Regions from separate parts of the Halomonas sp. MS1 genome, predicted to be linked through region 1. Evidence: predicted binding sites of a transcription regulator. Region 1 holds the regulator's gene; each other region holds the start of a gene.
The links. Region 1 encodes sigma-54, which starts transcription at its own class of promoters, with help from an activator protein. Its sites were predicted from a motif close to TGGCACNNNNNTTGCTNT; they were not measured.
Positions count from the first base shown of each region.

Region 2: the regulator sigma-54 is predicted to act here: its motif matches at 1,250-1,267, upstream of NF683_RS11925 (NarK family nitrate/nitrite MFS transporter).
Region 3: the regulator sigma-54 is predicted to act here: its motif matches at 2,199-2,216, upstream of NF683_RS04160 (NCS1 family nucleobase:cation symporter-1).
Region 4: the regulator sigma-54 is predicted to act here: its motif matches at 1,894-1,911, upstream of glnA (glutamate--ammonia ligase).

Region 1 covers NZ_CP098926.1:4,226,805-4,230,325, reverse strand. The annotation lists gene rapZ (RNase adapter RapZ) at 1-309, opposite strand, end outside; gene ptsN (PTS IIA-like nitrogen regulatory protein PtsN) at 385-855, opposite strand; gene hpf (ribosome hibernation-promoting factor, HPF/YfiA family) at 860-1,168, opposite strand; gene NF683_RS19635 (RNA polymerase factor sigma-54) at 1,267-2,682, opposite strand; gene lptB (LPS export ABC transporter ATP-binding protein) at 2,788-3,513, opposite strand.
Region 2 covers NZ_CP098926.1:2,628,075-2,631,595, reverse strand. The annotation lists gene NF683_RS11930 (patatin-like phospholipase family protein) at 103-1,122, shown strand; gene NF683_RS11925 (NarK family nitrate/nitrite MFS transporter) at 1,424-2,776, shown strand; gene NF683_RS11920 (nitrate regulatory protein) at 2,892-3,521, shown strand, end outside.
Region 3 covers NZ_CP098926.1:901,458-904,978, reverse strand. The annotation lists gene hydA (dihydropyrimidinase) at 1-793, opposite strand, end outside; gene NF683_RS04165 (nitrilase-related carbon-nitrogen hydrolase) at 825-1,691, opposite strand; gene NF683_RS04160 (NCS1 family nucleobase:cation symporter-1) at 2,270-3,521, shown strand, end outside.
Region 4 covers NZ_CP098926.1:1,844,346-1,847,866, forward strand. The annotation lists gene NF683_RS08315 (mechanosensitive ion channel family protein) at 1-200, shown strand, start outside; gene NF683_RS08320 (hypothetical protein) at 282-584, opposite strand; gene NF683_RS08325 (hypothetical protein) at 950-1,573, opposite strand; gene glnA (glutamate--ammonia ligase) at 2,045-3,451, shown strand.

The sequences.
Region 1 (3,521 bases):
ACGCGTGGCTGAGTATCGCTCAAGAAGAATTCGCGCATCGGTGGTTAGATAGATAACCTGGAAGTGAATGCTTTTCTGGCGCAAAGATTCAAGCATTTTTGGCAGTTGCTTTAATGCAGCAGGTAAATTGCGCGCATCGATACTTACCGCTAGTTGGGGGCGTGCCCCTTGCTCACGAAGCTCATCCACCAGGGAGCTGAGTAGCATGGCGGGCAGGTTATCGATGGCACAATAGCCAAGATCTTCTAACGCTTGTAAGGCGATAGATTTACCGGACCCTGAACGGCCGCTAATGATCACCAATTGCATAGAGTTTCTCTTGGCATGCCAATAAAAATGGAGGTAAACGTTGGACTTAGTAGGCAGTGTCTAGCGGTGGACCCTTTAGCTAACAGGCTGTTCACGAATTTTTGCTGTTATAAGGTCCAATAGCTCACGTTGGCTAGCCGCTCTACGAAGCTGCTGACGTGTGTCAACGCTGTTCATGATAGACGCCACTTGCCCTAATAAGGCTAAGTGCGTGTCGTCCGCCTCTTCGGGTACTAAAAGTACGAAAACAAGGTCGACGGGATCGCCATCAATAGCATCGAAATCTACAGGCTCGGCTAACTTTAAAAAACCAGCGATAGGCGAGCTGCAGTGAGGGCTACGGGCGTGAGGAATGGCAACGCCGTTGCCTATTCCAGTGCTACCCAAACGCTCACGACCAATCAGGCGGCTGAAGACTTCTTGGCTATCTAGGCTTGGCGTGTTTTGCGCAATAAAGGTGCTGAAAAATTCCAGCACCCTTTTTTTGCTGCCCCCGGGGACGTCATACAGCACGCGCTCCGGGGGAAGTATGGTTTCCAACGTCATTGAGTTAACGCACGCCAGCGCCTTGGGCGCGAGCTTGTGCTTTTTCCTTGTGTTTAACGAGTTGACGGTCAATTTTGTCCGCTAGTGCATCAATCGCAGCATACATATCATTGTCTAATGCTTCTGCGTGTAGATCGGCTCCTGCAGCATGCAGGGTGCAGGCAGCTTGCTGACGCTCCTTTTCAACAGATAAGGTTACTTGTACGGTGGTGATGTTGTCATAATGGCGCTCAACGCGTTCCAGCTTCTCATTTACATAGTCACGCAAGGCGTCAGTCAGATCTACGTGATGACCAGTGATATTTACTTGCATTGACGTGCTCCTTATCCATCGGACTGTTCTTCGATTGTAACCCTTTTTGCGCTATTGCAAAGCCCCTAGACAGACTTTGTCTCGTTAGCACTGTTTTATTAGCGTAAACGGCGGCGCTCGCTTGAAGAGGGAATGCCCATCGACTCGCGATATTTGGCCACCGTTCGCCTTGCTACATTAATGCCACCCTCTTCCAATAGCGCCACGAGGCGGCTGTCTGAGAGCGGTTTGCCGGGCGGTTCATCTTGCACCAGTTTTTTGATTCGAGCCCGGATGGCGGTGCTGGAATGACTGTCGCCGCCGTCCTGGCCACTTACTTGGCTGGAAAAGAAGTATTTGAGTTCGAACACACCGCGCGGGGTATGGATATATTTCTGGGTGGTGACCCTGGAAATAGTAGATTCATGCATTTCAACGGCGTCTGCGATGTCGGCTAAAATCAGCGGTTTCATGGCTTCTTCACCGTGTTCCAGAAAGCCTATTTGGCGCGCTATGATTTCTCGGCCCACCCGCAGTAGCGTATCATTTCGACTTGAAAGGCTCTTGATGAGCCAGCGCGCTTCCTGGAGATGCTCTTTTAAAAACTGGTTATCTTGGCTCTTGTCAGCCCGTTTGATGAGGCTTGCGTAGTCAGGTTGAATGCGCAAGCGCGGCAGTGCCTCTGGGTTTAGCTCCAGGTGCCATCCTTCGTGGTCATGGCGGACGACTAAATCTGGCGTTACATAGCTGTCATCTGTGTCGCCAAAGGCACTTCCTGGGCGAGGATCAAGGCTGCGGATCAAGCGAATGACGTCATCAAGCTGCTCATCATCCAGGCTTAACCGCCGCTTTAGCAAACGCACATCATCCTTACCGAGCGCTTCAAGAAATTGACGCACTAGCCGCTTGGCAGGCATCAGCAGCGGTGTATCTTCGGGTAGTGAGGCGAGCTGCAGCATTAAGCACTCCCGCAGGTCGCGCGCAAATACACCGGTGGGCTCAAACTGTTGAAGGCGCAGCAAGGTTGTTTCAACTTCACGCTGGCTAAGGCCTTCATGCCCTTGGGCTTTAAGTCCTTCGCGAATGTCATTGAGAGGCTGGGTTAGGTAGCCGTTGGCATCCAGTGCATCGATGAGGCTTTCAGCAATGGCATGGTCGCGTGGTGAAAAATCTGTCATGGCGAGTTGCCAAAGTAAGTGGCCATGCAAACTTTGACCCGCGGCTTGACGCTCAAAGTCAGGCCCCTCGCTGCTGGTGCCATGGCTGCCTAGGTCTTGATAAGTGTCTGACCAGTCACTGTCAGTAGAGAGTTCATTAGGAATGCTTTCGGACCATTCAGCTTCCTGGGGTTCACTAACGGCCTGTTCGCCGAACTCATCTTCCTGCTCAAGCATTGGATTGGCATCAAGTGCTTGCTGAATTTCTTGACGGAGGTCCAGCGTTGATAGCTGTAACAGGGCGATGGCCTGCTGCAGCTGAGGTGTCATGGTCAGCTGTGTACCGATACGCAATTGAAGAGAAGCTTTCATGACCATCTGAGAACCACTCGTTAATCAGAAAGCTCCACCCTAGTGCGAGTTATGGCTTGGTGCAAGTGCAATAACTATGCCACCACTACTATTTTTTCTGCAGGTGGCTGTTTACAGGCGGAAATCAGCCCCCAAATAAACGTCTCTTACCCGCTGGTTGTTGAGAATTTCCTGAGGGGGGCCACTGGCGATGATATGACCGTCACCTACAATGTAGGCAATATCGCAAATATCTAGTGTTTCCCTGACGTTATGATCAGTGATCAGCACGCCGATATGGCGTTTTTTGAGGGCTCGAATGATCGTTTTAATATCACCCACTGAGATCGGGTCAACGCCGGCAAATGGCTCATCAAGCAGAATAAAGGCAGGCTCTGTCGCGAGGGAGCGTGCGATCTCAACACGTCTACGCTCTCCGCCCGAAAGACTCATGCCGAAGTTGTCACGAATGTGCGTGATGTGGAAATCTTCGAGTAGCGACTCAAGGCGCTGCTCCCGGGCGTTACGATCGAGTTCTTTACGAGTTTCCAAGATTGCCATTATGTTGTCGGCGACAGAAAGTTTGCGAAAAATAGAGGCTTCCTGAGGCAAGTAGCCAATACCTGCCATTGCACGTTCGTGCATGGGGGCATGGGTTAAATCAAGCTCGTCAATGCCAACCTTTCCCGCATCAGACTTTACCAAGCCGACAATCATATAAAACGATGTCGTTTTGCCAGCGCCATTGGGGCCTAGCAGCCCTACCACGCTGCCTTGAGATATCTCTAGGTTAATATCTTTAACGACACGGCGGCGTTTATAGCTTTTGGCTAGGTGGCGAGCATAAAGGGTTTTTATCGGCGCTG
Region 2 (3,521 bases), 1.6 Mb from region 1:
ACGTGCTGTGGGCCTGCCTAGCAGGCGTACACATAACACACCCTTTTATGCCATGCTGAGTGGGTTACTGCGCTTTTAATCACTCACTCAGCAGGGAAGGCAATGTCGCAGATCAAAAAGCTAGATCTCGCTTTACAGGGCGGTGGAGCCCACGGTGCTTATACATGGGGTGTCATCGACCGCTTACTTGAAGATGACCGTATCGAAATAGAGGGCATCAGTGGCACAAGCGCTGGCGCAATGAATGGTGTGGTTATGGCAGACGCCCTCACCCGCGGTAACAAAGAAACGGCTCGTCAAGCGTTACACCAGTTTTGGAAAGCGGTTAGCCGAGCGGGGATGGCGAGCCCAATTCGCCGCTCACCACTTGATGTACTTACCGGAAACTGGTCCCTCGATCACTCACCGGGTTATGTGGCTATGGATCTTTTAAGCCGCTTGGTATCCCCCTACCAACTGAACCCTCTGAATATTAATCCATTGCGTGACATTGTCGCCGAACATATTGATTTCGAACGTGTAAGACGTTGTGAGCAGCTTAAGCTATTTGTGACAGCCACTAACGTTCGCACCGGCAAACAGCGCGTCTTTCGCCGCGAAGAGATGAGTGTAGATGCGGTGATGGCCTCTGCTTGCCTGCCATTTGTATTTCAAGCCGTTGAGATAGAGGGTGAAGCGTACTGGGATGGCGGTTATATGGGTAACCCAGCGCTGTTCCCGTTAATGGAGGAGTGCAGCGCACGCGATATTCTGTTGGTGCAGATTAACCCCATCAGTAGAGAAGAAGTCCCTACGTCTGCCTCAGCCATAATGAATCGACTAAATGAAATTACCTTTAATTCAGCCCTGATTAAAGAAATACGCATGATTGCGCTGCTTAAGCGCACCCTGGATGAACAGGGGATCGAAAACTGCTATCAGCAAGCGCTTTTCCACCGTATCAGTGGCGAACAGGCGCTAGAGGATCTCTCGGTATCCAGCAAAATGAACTCAGAGTGGCCGTTTCTATGTTACCTGTTTGAGCAAGGGCGAGAGGCCGCCGAACGCTGGCTAGAAACTCACTTTGAAGCGATAGGTGAACGTTCAACACTGGATATTGACGCTGTTTATTTGCACGAATAACCAGCACTCAGGTGTCGCACGTCTTCACCACAGATGCGCCACCTTGGTGCATTAGCAGCCTGCTACAACTCTCCATCTATCAAACAAACATATATAAGAAGCTGATTTTAAAATTAAAATAATTTTATGGCGAACTAATTGCTTAACTCTTACTGAATGATGGTAGGCGTGGACCAGGCCCAACGGGTACGAGTGCGTCGAACCTGCCCTTCAATGGCGAAGGCATGTTCTCGTTAACAACATAGCGCCTTTCCAAGCGCCATGTTTTGACCCACTCGTATCGTGCTCTGTGAGGCCATCCATGGACATTCGCAATAAAGCTAACCGCATTCGGCTATTCAACTTCTCTACCCCTCAAATGCGTGCGTTCCACTTCTCCTGGTTCGCGTTCCATATCTGTTTTTTTGGTTGGTTTGGCATCGCTCCACTGATGGCAGTGGTCCGTGAAGATTTATCACTCACCCAAACGCAGATCGGCAATACCATTATTGCCTCCGTTGCTATTACCGTTATTGTCCGCCTGCTCATTGGCGTGCTGTGCGATAAAATTGGGCCTCGTAAAACCTATACCGGTTTGTTGATGCTCGGCGCTGTGCCCGTTATGTGCATAGGTTTTGCCAATAGCTTTGAGACCTTCTTACTCGCTCGGCTGGCCATCGGCGCCATCGGTGCATCCTTTGTGATCACCCAATATCACACCACGATGATGTTTGCGCCAAATGTTGTGGGCACCGCCAATGCGACCAGTGCTGGCTGGGGGAACTTGGGCGGCGGTACGACGCAAATCCTGATGCCGTTGATCTTCTCAGGTCTACTAATGCTTGGCGTTAGTGAAACGCTAGGGTGGCGCTTAGCAATGGTGGTGCCTGGTGTCGTACTGTTTTTTACTGGGATTGGCTATTGGCTGTTTACCCAAGATGCTCCCGATGGCAACTTTAGCGACCTGCGCGCCCGCGGCGAGCTACCCGAAGCCACAGGTGAAAATAGCGCCGTACAAAGCTTTCTGACCGCAGCAAAAGATATTCGCGTATGGGCGCTGTTTATTGTTTACGGGCTCTGCTTTGGCGTCGAACTAACCATCAATAATATTGCCGCTATCTACTTCTTCGACAAGTTTGACCTGACGCTGGCAACCGCTGGTTTAATCGCTGGTTTATTTGGCCTAATGAATATTTTTGCCCGTACCCTTGGCGGCGTTTTTTCAGACCTGTTCGCCAAACAAGGCGGTTTAAAAGGGCGAGTCCGCTGGCTGTTTATCGCCTTAGTGTGTGAAGGAATAGCACTCATTGCCTTCTCACAAATGCACGTCTTAAGCCTCGCAATCGGCATCATGCTGGTCTTCAGCCTGTTTGTTCAAATGGCCGAAGGAGCAACATTTGGCGTGGTGCCCTTTATCAATAAAAAAGCACTCGGTGCTGTTGCCGGTATCGTGGGGGCAGGTGGAAACGTCGGTGCTGTATCCGCCGCCTTTCTGTTCCGTAGTGAAAGTCTTGGTTATCAACAAGGGCTTTTTTACCTTGGCATTACCGTATTAGTGCTTGCTTCCTGTGTACTGGTAGTACGTTTCAGCGATGCCACAGAAGCTGAAGAAGCAACTGCCTATCGTGATGCGGTTGGCGACGATACGAGCGCAGGCGCACTCTCACTGCGTTAGCACTCACTTACCCCTCTGTATGCTTTATCCGCGATGATTTTTTACGACACGTTTTCGCGACACATATCGCAACAGAGGGGATTTCATCTCAGGCGGGGAGTAAAAGGAAACCACTATGTCTTCAGCCCAACAGCTACTCTTAACCGCCCTTCGATGCGATATTGATAGCCTGCACCACTTAGCGACTACCTCAGAGATCGTTGGCGACATTAGCGGTTTTATCCATGCGCTCCAACGTGAACGAGGCGCCTCGACGATTTACCTTGTCTCGAAAGGTAAACGGTTTGCTACTCGGCGAAAGGAATTTGTACAGCATAGCCAAGAAGCCGAGACCGTTATGCGCCAGCGGCTAGAAGCGCTTACCGAAGAAGCACGACCACAGGCAGCGGCACGCTTACTCAGGCGGATCGCGGCGGTGTGGCTTGCCCTAGATGACTTAAACACGTTACGACAAGCCATTCATTCGTTTGCGATCTCTCCTGATGCGGCAACCCAAGCCTTTAACCACTTAATTAGTGGGCTCCTCGCCATTGTATTTGAAGCAGCAGATACCTCGGTAGACCCGGATATCACTCGCGCACTAGTGGCTATTTTCCACCTTATGCAAGGCAAAGAACTCGCTGGGCAAGAACGTGCCTGTGGTGCCTTTGGCTTTACTCATGGGCATTTCGACGATGCCCATCGCGAATTGATTCACCAATTAGTACGCGATCAGCAACGCTGCTTCGACACCTTTGAAGAGTTT
Region 3 (3,521 bases), 1.3 Mb from region 1:
CCAGGCACTCGCCGAATACTGGATGGCCTTGCTGGCGGGCATAGGCAATTTCATCGACGGCGTCTTTGGTGGATACATGTACCAGATAAACCGGCGCGCCTAGCGTGCTGGCAATTCGAATCGCTCGGCTGGCGGCTTCACCTTCTACTTGTGGTGGGCGCGAAAGTGGGTGAGCTTCCGGCCCGGTAATGCCCTGGGCCAGTAGTTTCTGCTGCATGTGGTAAACCAGTTCGCCGTTTTCGGCGTGTACCGTAGGTACCGCGCCCAATTCCAGGCAGCGTGAAAAGCTTTCCACCAATATGTCATCAGTGGCCATAATCGCGCCCTTGTAGGCCATAAAGTGCTTGAAACTATTCACGCCGTGTTCGCGCACCAGGGTGCCCATTTCCTCTTTGACGCTCTCATCCCACCAGGTGATTGCCACGTGGAAAGCGAAATCGGTAGCCGCTTTTTCCGCCCACCCTTGCCACGTCTCAAAGGCTTCTAAGAGTGATTGGCCTGGGCTTGGAATGACAAAGTCGATAATCGTCGTGGTGCCACCCGCCATCGCGGCGGCGGTGCCGGTGTAAAAATCTTCGCTAGCCACTGCGCCCATAAATGGCATTTGCATATGGGTATGAGGGTCAATGCCACCGGGCATTACCAACTGATTGCTGGCATCAATGATGTCGCAGTTGTCGGGGAGGTCTAAATCGGTGCCGATGGCGTGGATTTTGCCGTCGACGCACAGAACGTCAGCGCGGTAAGTATCGGCATGGGTGACGACGGTGCCGCCTTTGATCAATAAACTCATCATGAAGTCCTCGTATGATTCATCAACAGGGCTACTCACCATCAGTGAGGCGGGTGTAGGCATCGGGGCGACGATCACGGAAGAACTGCCAGTTATTGCGCACCTCGCGCACCATGTCTAAATCAATTTCATGCACCAGCAGCTCGTCTTCCGTTTCGCTGGCCTGGGCTTCGATTTTGCCGCGGGGGTTGACGATGTAGCTGGAGCCGTAGAAGTTGCCAATATTCCAGGGCGCTTCTGTGCCCACGCGGTTGATAGCAGCAATGAAGCAACCGTTAGCCGCGGCGGAAGCAGGCTGCTCAAGCTCCCATAGGTACTGGGAAAGCCCGGCTACGGTAGCGGAGGGGTTGAAGATTACCTCAGCACCGTTAAGCGCCAGTGCACGCCAGCCTTCAGGGAAGTGGCGGTCATAGCAGATATACACACCAATTTTGCCGTAGGCAGTGTCGAAGACGGGCCAGTTTGATTTGCCCGGTTTGAAGAAGAATTTCTCCCAAAAACCGGCCACTTGAGGGATATGAGTTTTATGATATTTGCCGAGGTAGCTACCGTCGGCATCAAACACGGCGGCGGTGTTGTAGTAAACGCCGGTCTCTGTTTCTTCATATACGGGCACGATAATGACCATGCGGTGTTCGGCAGCCAGTTTTTGCATCATCTGACAAGTGGGGCCTTCTGGAACCCGCTCAGCGGCGGCGTACCATTTGCCATCTTGGCTTGGGCAGAAGTACGGCTGGTTAAAGACTTCTTGAAAACACAGTACTTGCACACCCTGTTCGGCGGCCTGCTGAATCATCGGTAGGTGTGCTTCGTTCATCGCATCGCGGATCGCCGCGGTGTCTAAATCGGTGCTGGTTTTGAGCCCCATTTGAATTAAGCCAATTTTCATTTTCTGCATAGAACATGCCCTCTCAAGTCATACGCGCCAACCGCATGCATACGCATGTCGGTAGGTTACTGGTCAAGTAACAAGTGTGTGATTACGTGGCGTGCAGTGGTGTCTTATTGTTGTTCAAAAAGTTGTCTTGATTGACAGCTTTTTGAACATAGTCCTTTGTGAGGTGTTGTTTCAAGTGTTTTTTAATAATTTTTATTTACTGGTTTAACTCTTTGATTTTTTAATGTTTTTATTATTTTTAGTGCTATTTTTGCTAAGTTGGTGAGGTGTCGTTCGATATTGGTGATATTTAATTTTTTGTTTTAAAACATTGCTTTATGTTGTTTTGTTTTTGATTTTGATATTTTTTATGCGTCTTTTTGGTGCGTATTTTGTTTAAATGGCTACGCTTATTAATGGCTTTTAAGATCTGCAAGGCGAATAACAACAATCACGCTAAAAGTATGTGTATGTCTGCCTGTTAAGTCAGCTTTTTGATCAATGGGTTAGTGTTTGTGATTTTGTTTTAGGCACGCTTATTGCTCTTAAAAGACTGACACCGTGAATTTACTGGGCTACAGCACTGCTGAGGAGACTATATGACTGGCTCAACATCCCGAATGGTGGACAGAGAGGGGTTAATTGAACTCGATGTAGGCAAAGACGTAGGTGATAGTCCTCGTTTCAATAAAGATATTGCGCCCACTCAGGCGAGTGAGCGCACTTGGAGTAAATGGAACATTGCGGCACTTTGGGTGGGGATGTCGATTTGTGTGCCGACCTACACATTGGGTGGTGTGTTAACCGCCTACTTTGGCCTGAGTGTGGGCGAAGCGCTTTTTGCCATTTTTCTAGCCAACGTGATTGTCCTGATTCCGCTCACTCTAAATGCCTTTCCTGGCACTAAATTTGGTATTCCATTTCCAATTGTACTGCGATCATCGTTCGGTATTTTAGGTTCTAATGTGCCTTGTTTGGTGCGGGCTCTCGTAGGCTGCGGCTGGTTTGGCATTCAAACGATGTTTGGTGGTTTGGCTATTCATCTTCTGTTATCCGAACTGGTCCCCGCTTGGGCTGCGCTGGGTGGGATAGGTGAAGTGATTGGCTTTTTTGTATTTGGTGCAATGAATCTTCTTGTGGTCATTCGTGGGGCTGAGTCGATCAAGTGGCTGGAAACCCTAGCGGCGCCATTGCTGCTTGCTGTGGGGGTTGGATTAATGATGTGGGCATGGCCGCACATGTCGATGACTGAGTTATTAGCGCAACCGCCTTCGCGCCCAGAAGGAGCGTCGGTATATGGCTACTTCTTTGCAGGGTTAACCGCGATGGTGGGGTTTTGGGCGACGTTGTCGCTGAACATTCCTGATTTCAGCCGGTTTGCCAAAAGCCAAAAAGATCAAATTGTTGGCCAAGTGATTGGGCTACCGCTGACAATGTTCTTCTTTGCAGCGTTGGGCGTTGTATTGACTGCAGCTTCAGAATCGTTGGTGGGACAAACGATCGCTGACCCAGTTAACTTGATAGGGATGATCGATAGTCCTTTTTGGGTCGTGTTAGCGATGGTGTTGATCATTGTTGCAACGCTGTCTACCAATACAGCCGCGAATATTGTCTCGCCAACCAATGACTTTCAAAATATTGCGCCAAAATGGATTAATCAGACGCGTGGCGTTCTGATAACCGGAGCAGTGGGTGTTTTATTGATGGGCTACGATCTTTTGCAGAAAGCGGGGCTCATTGCTCAAGGGGTGTCGCTTGAGCAGATGTATTCAAACTGGCTGCTAGGATACTCCAGCTTGCTTGGCCCCATTGCAGGCATCATGGCAGTGGACTATTTCCTAATTAAAAAGC
Region 4 (3,521 bases), 2.3 Mb from region 1:
TCCATGGTGACCCGGCACCTTGGGTAAAAGTCACTAACCTGGGTGCCAGTAGTGTGGACCTTACCGTGCGGCTTTGGGTCGATGCGGCGGATTATTGGGATGTGAAATTTGATATGACGAAAGCTGTCAAAGAAGCCTTTGATAAGCAAGGTGTTTCAATACCTTACCCACATTCGGTAGAAATTCAGAAAGCGGGGTAAATTTTTCCGTTGATACGGCTTGGTAAGGCGCGCCCTTTAAAGGGCGCGCTTTGCTTTCGTAGTTTGTGATGGCGGTTACTCTTAATCGTCCTCGTCCCAGTGTTCCATCGCGCGTTTGTCATCGGGAAGTCGGACGATGTCGCCTACGTTAAGCTTGTGGTGGGAGTCGTGGTGGTGCCCGTGTCGGTCAAGAATGGCGGCAACGCTGCCGATGCTGACGGCATCTTCATCACGATAGGCTTCTACTTTTACCCGCACAATGCGGCCTAGATAACGGGCGGAGAGCATGGCGCCTGGGTAGGGCGGAGTGTGGTCGGGGTCATTCTTAAAAAACTCTACAACGCTTGCGCTGCCAGGTTCGTCCCATTCGATATGCTGATGCATTGTCAGTGTCCTTTTGTTGAGCGGTATCAGATAGCGTGATGTTTAAGTGTAGTGTGCGTTGGTGTGATAGAGCCAATCACTGCTGAAGCATGGGGATGTCGTGAATCCGCTGCACTCACATTCGCTGGTTGGATAGCTTTGTCTTCAAAAGAACAAGTCTTCAAAAGAACTTGTGTTCAACAGCCGTGGGGGTAATACCTTTCTGTGTGCTGTTTTCACGTTGGTTAGTGCATTAACCGATTCTTGCCGATGGTATTGGCTTATTCGTGTTGAATAGTATGGTTAACACTATGACGGCGGGGGCAGTGCTATTGGGCAAGCATTTGAGCGTTTAACCAACAGGAGATCCTAAGCCATAAGAGACGTTAAGTATCCGTATGCGAGTTGGGAGGTGGCCGGTAGGGTTTGTTACTCCTTGATGGCGAGTCTCGGGTAAGCCCTGATGTTTCTAGGCTGAAGGTTTGTAAACGGGTAGGGCATGCATAAAGGCGCTGTAGTAAATCAGCAAGCGCTGCTTCATCTAGCTCTGGGTCTAAGCCCCCCAACCGTTCTAGCCACGTGCGCCTGATGGCGATGTAGGGAGGAACAGCGACGCCTGCGCCTAAAAAGCACTGGAGTAAGCGTTCGGATAAGCGGGGTGGTTCGCTGCCAATCAAAAGAGCATCCAGCGTGTACGTGTCTAGCTGGGGATAAAGTAAACACCATAGTTTGGCTGTTAGCGCCCGTTGCTGCATTGCAATCAGCAACCAATCAGCTTGGCTGAGATATGCGGCTTGATTGATCCTTGCGCCCAGTGGCTGGGAAGGGGTAACAAGAAAGTGCGCGCGGTAGCGTTGCTCAATGTCCGGCACGCGTGGATCGGCGGTGGCGCTGGTCACGATAATGGGAAGTGTGTGGTCTGCAAAGCCTGTTTGGCGAATAGCGCGCAGGTGACGTGGTAAAAGGGCACCTGTGACTGACGCATCAACAATAAAGCAGACCGTGCCCATGTGAGTGGCTTCCTGTGTTGTGAAACCTGTTTGTTATTAAATCTATCTGTTTGTAATCAATTGTAGGTGTGAGTTTCTTTTGGTATCAAGCTAAAGTTTACAGTGATGAGGAAAATAATAGATGCTTGATATGCACCATGTTGGTGCTTGCGGGTCTCTGGCTGGTCTTTATTGGTGCGTTTTTCTGAGCTAGGTGGCTTTTTAGGGCTAAGTTCGTTCTTTCGCAGAGCATTATGCTACATGAAGAAGCGCAGTATTTTATTTTTTATCTTTTGTAAAACAACTGCTTGTTGTTTTTTTATGCCATATTGGTGCAGAGTTGGCATGTTCCGTGCTTGGTATTAGGCAGCGGCTAGCGGGTCGTAGGCAGATGCCTCTCGGCGTGCTACAACGATAGCCGGTTTGTTTAATAACTCTTTTATCGGTAGCTTACTGTCACAAGCTTAAGCCACGTTCATACCGGAGGACACTATGTCAGCCAAGACTCTCGCGCTAATCGAAGAACATGATGTTAAATGGGTAGATCTGCGTTTCACCGACACGCGCGGTAAAGAGCAGCACGTCACCGTACCGGCACGGGACGTGGATGAAGAGTTTTTCGAAAATGGTCAGATGTTCGATGGTTCCTCTATCGAGGGCTGGAAAGGCATCAACGAATCCGACATGATTCTTCGTCCTGAAGATGGCACTGGTTTCCTCGACCCCTTCACCGAAGACGCTACCCTGATCCTGCGTTGCGATATCATCGAGCCTGCCACTATGCAGGGCTATGACCGTGACCCGCGTTCTATTGCCAAGCGCGCAGAAGCTTACCTGCAGTCCACCGGCCTGGGCGACACCGCCTTCTTTGGCCCTGAGCCTGAGTTCTTCATTTTCGACGAAGTCCATTGGAAATCTGACATTCAGGGTTCCATGTACAAAATCACCTCTGATGAAGGCGCTTGGGCGACCAGTAATCAGGTAGAAGGTGGCAACTTGGGGCACCGCCCGCGCGTTAAAGGCGGCTACTTCCCGGTTCCCCCGGTTGATAGTTTCCATGACATGCGTGGTGCAATGTGTAACACCCTGGAAGCGATTGGCCAGACCGTTGAGGTTCACCACCACGAGGTTGCTAACGCGGGTCAGAACGAAATCGGCGTTAAATTCAACACGTTGGTGAAGAAAGCTGACGAAGTTCAGGAAATGAAATACGTGATCCACAACGTGGCTCACGCTTACGGCAAAACCGCTACGTTCATGCCGAAGCCGCTGGTAGGCGACAACGGGTCTGGTATGCACGTACACCAGTCGTTCTGGAAAGATGGTCAAAACCAGTTCGCGGGTGACGAGTACGCTGGGCTTTCCGAAATGGCGCTTTACTACATTGGCGGTGTGATCAAACACGCCCGTGCTCTGAACGCCTTCACGAACGCGTCTACTAACTCGTACAAGCGTTTGGTGCCAGGCTTTGAAGCGCCGGTTATGTTGGCCTACAGCGCTCGTAACCGTTCTGCCTCTATCCGTATTCCGTATACCGCCAGCCCGAAAGGTAAGCGTGTTGAAACACGTTTCCCTGACCCGACTGCTAACCCTTACCTAGCGTTCGCGGCGCTGCTGATGGCGGGTATCGACGGTATTAAGAATAAGATTCATCCTGGCGATGCCATGGATAAGAACTTGTACGACCTGCCGCCAGAAGAAGGTAAGTCAGTACCGACCGTTGCCAACAGCCTGGACCAAGCGTTGGAAGCACTCGATGCAGACCGCGCGTTCTTGACCGAAGGTGGCGTGTTTACTGATGATATGATCGATGCATACATCGACCTCAAGATGGAAGAAGTGGAGCGCATTCGCATGACCACTCACCCGATTGAGTTCGATATGTACTACAGCTGTTAAGAGCGATTGCTAAGCACAGCAGCTAGTACCACTCCCTCGGGTGTGACTGGCCTAAAACCCCGCTTCGGCG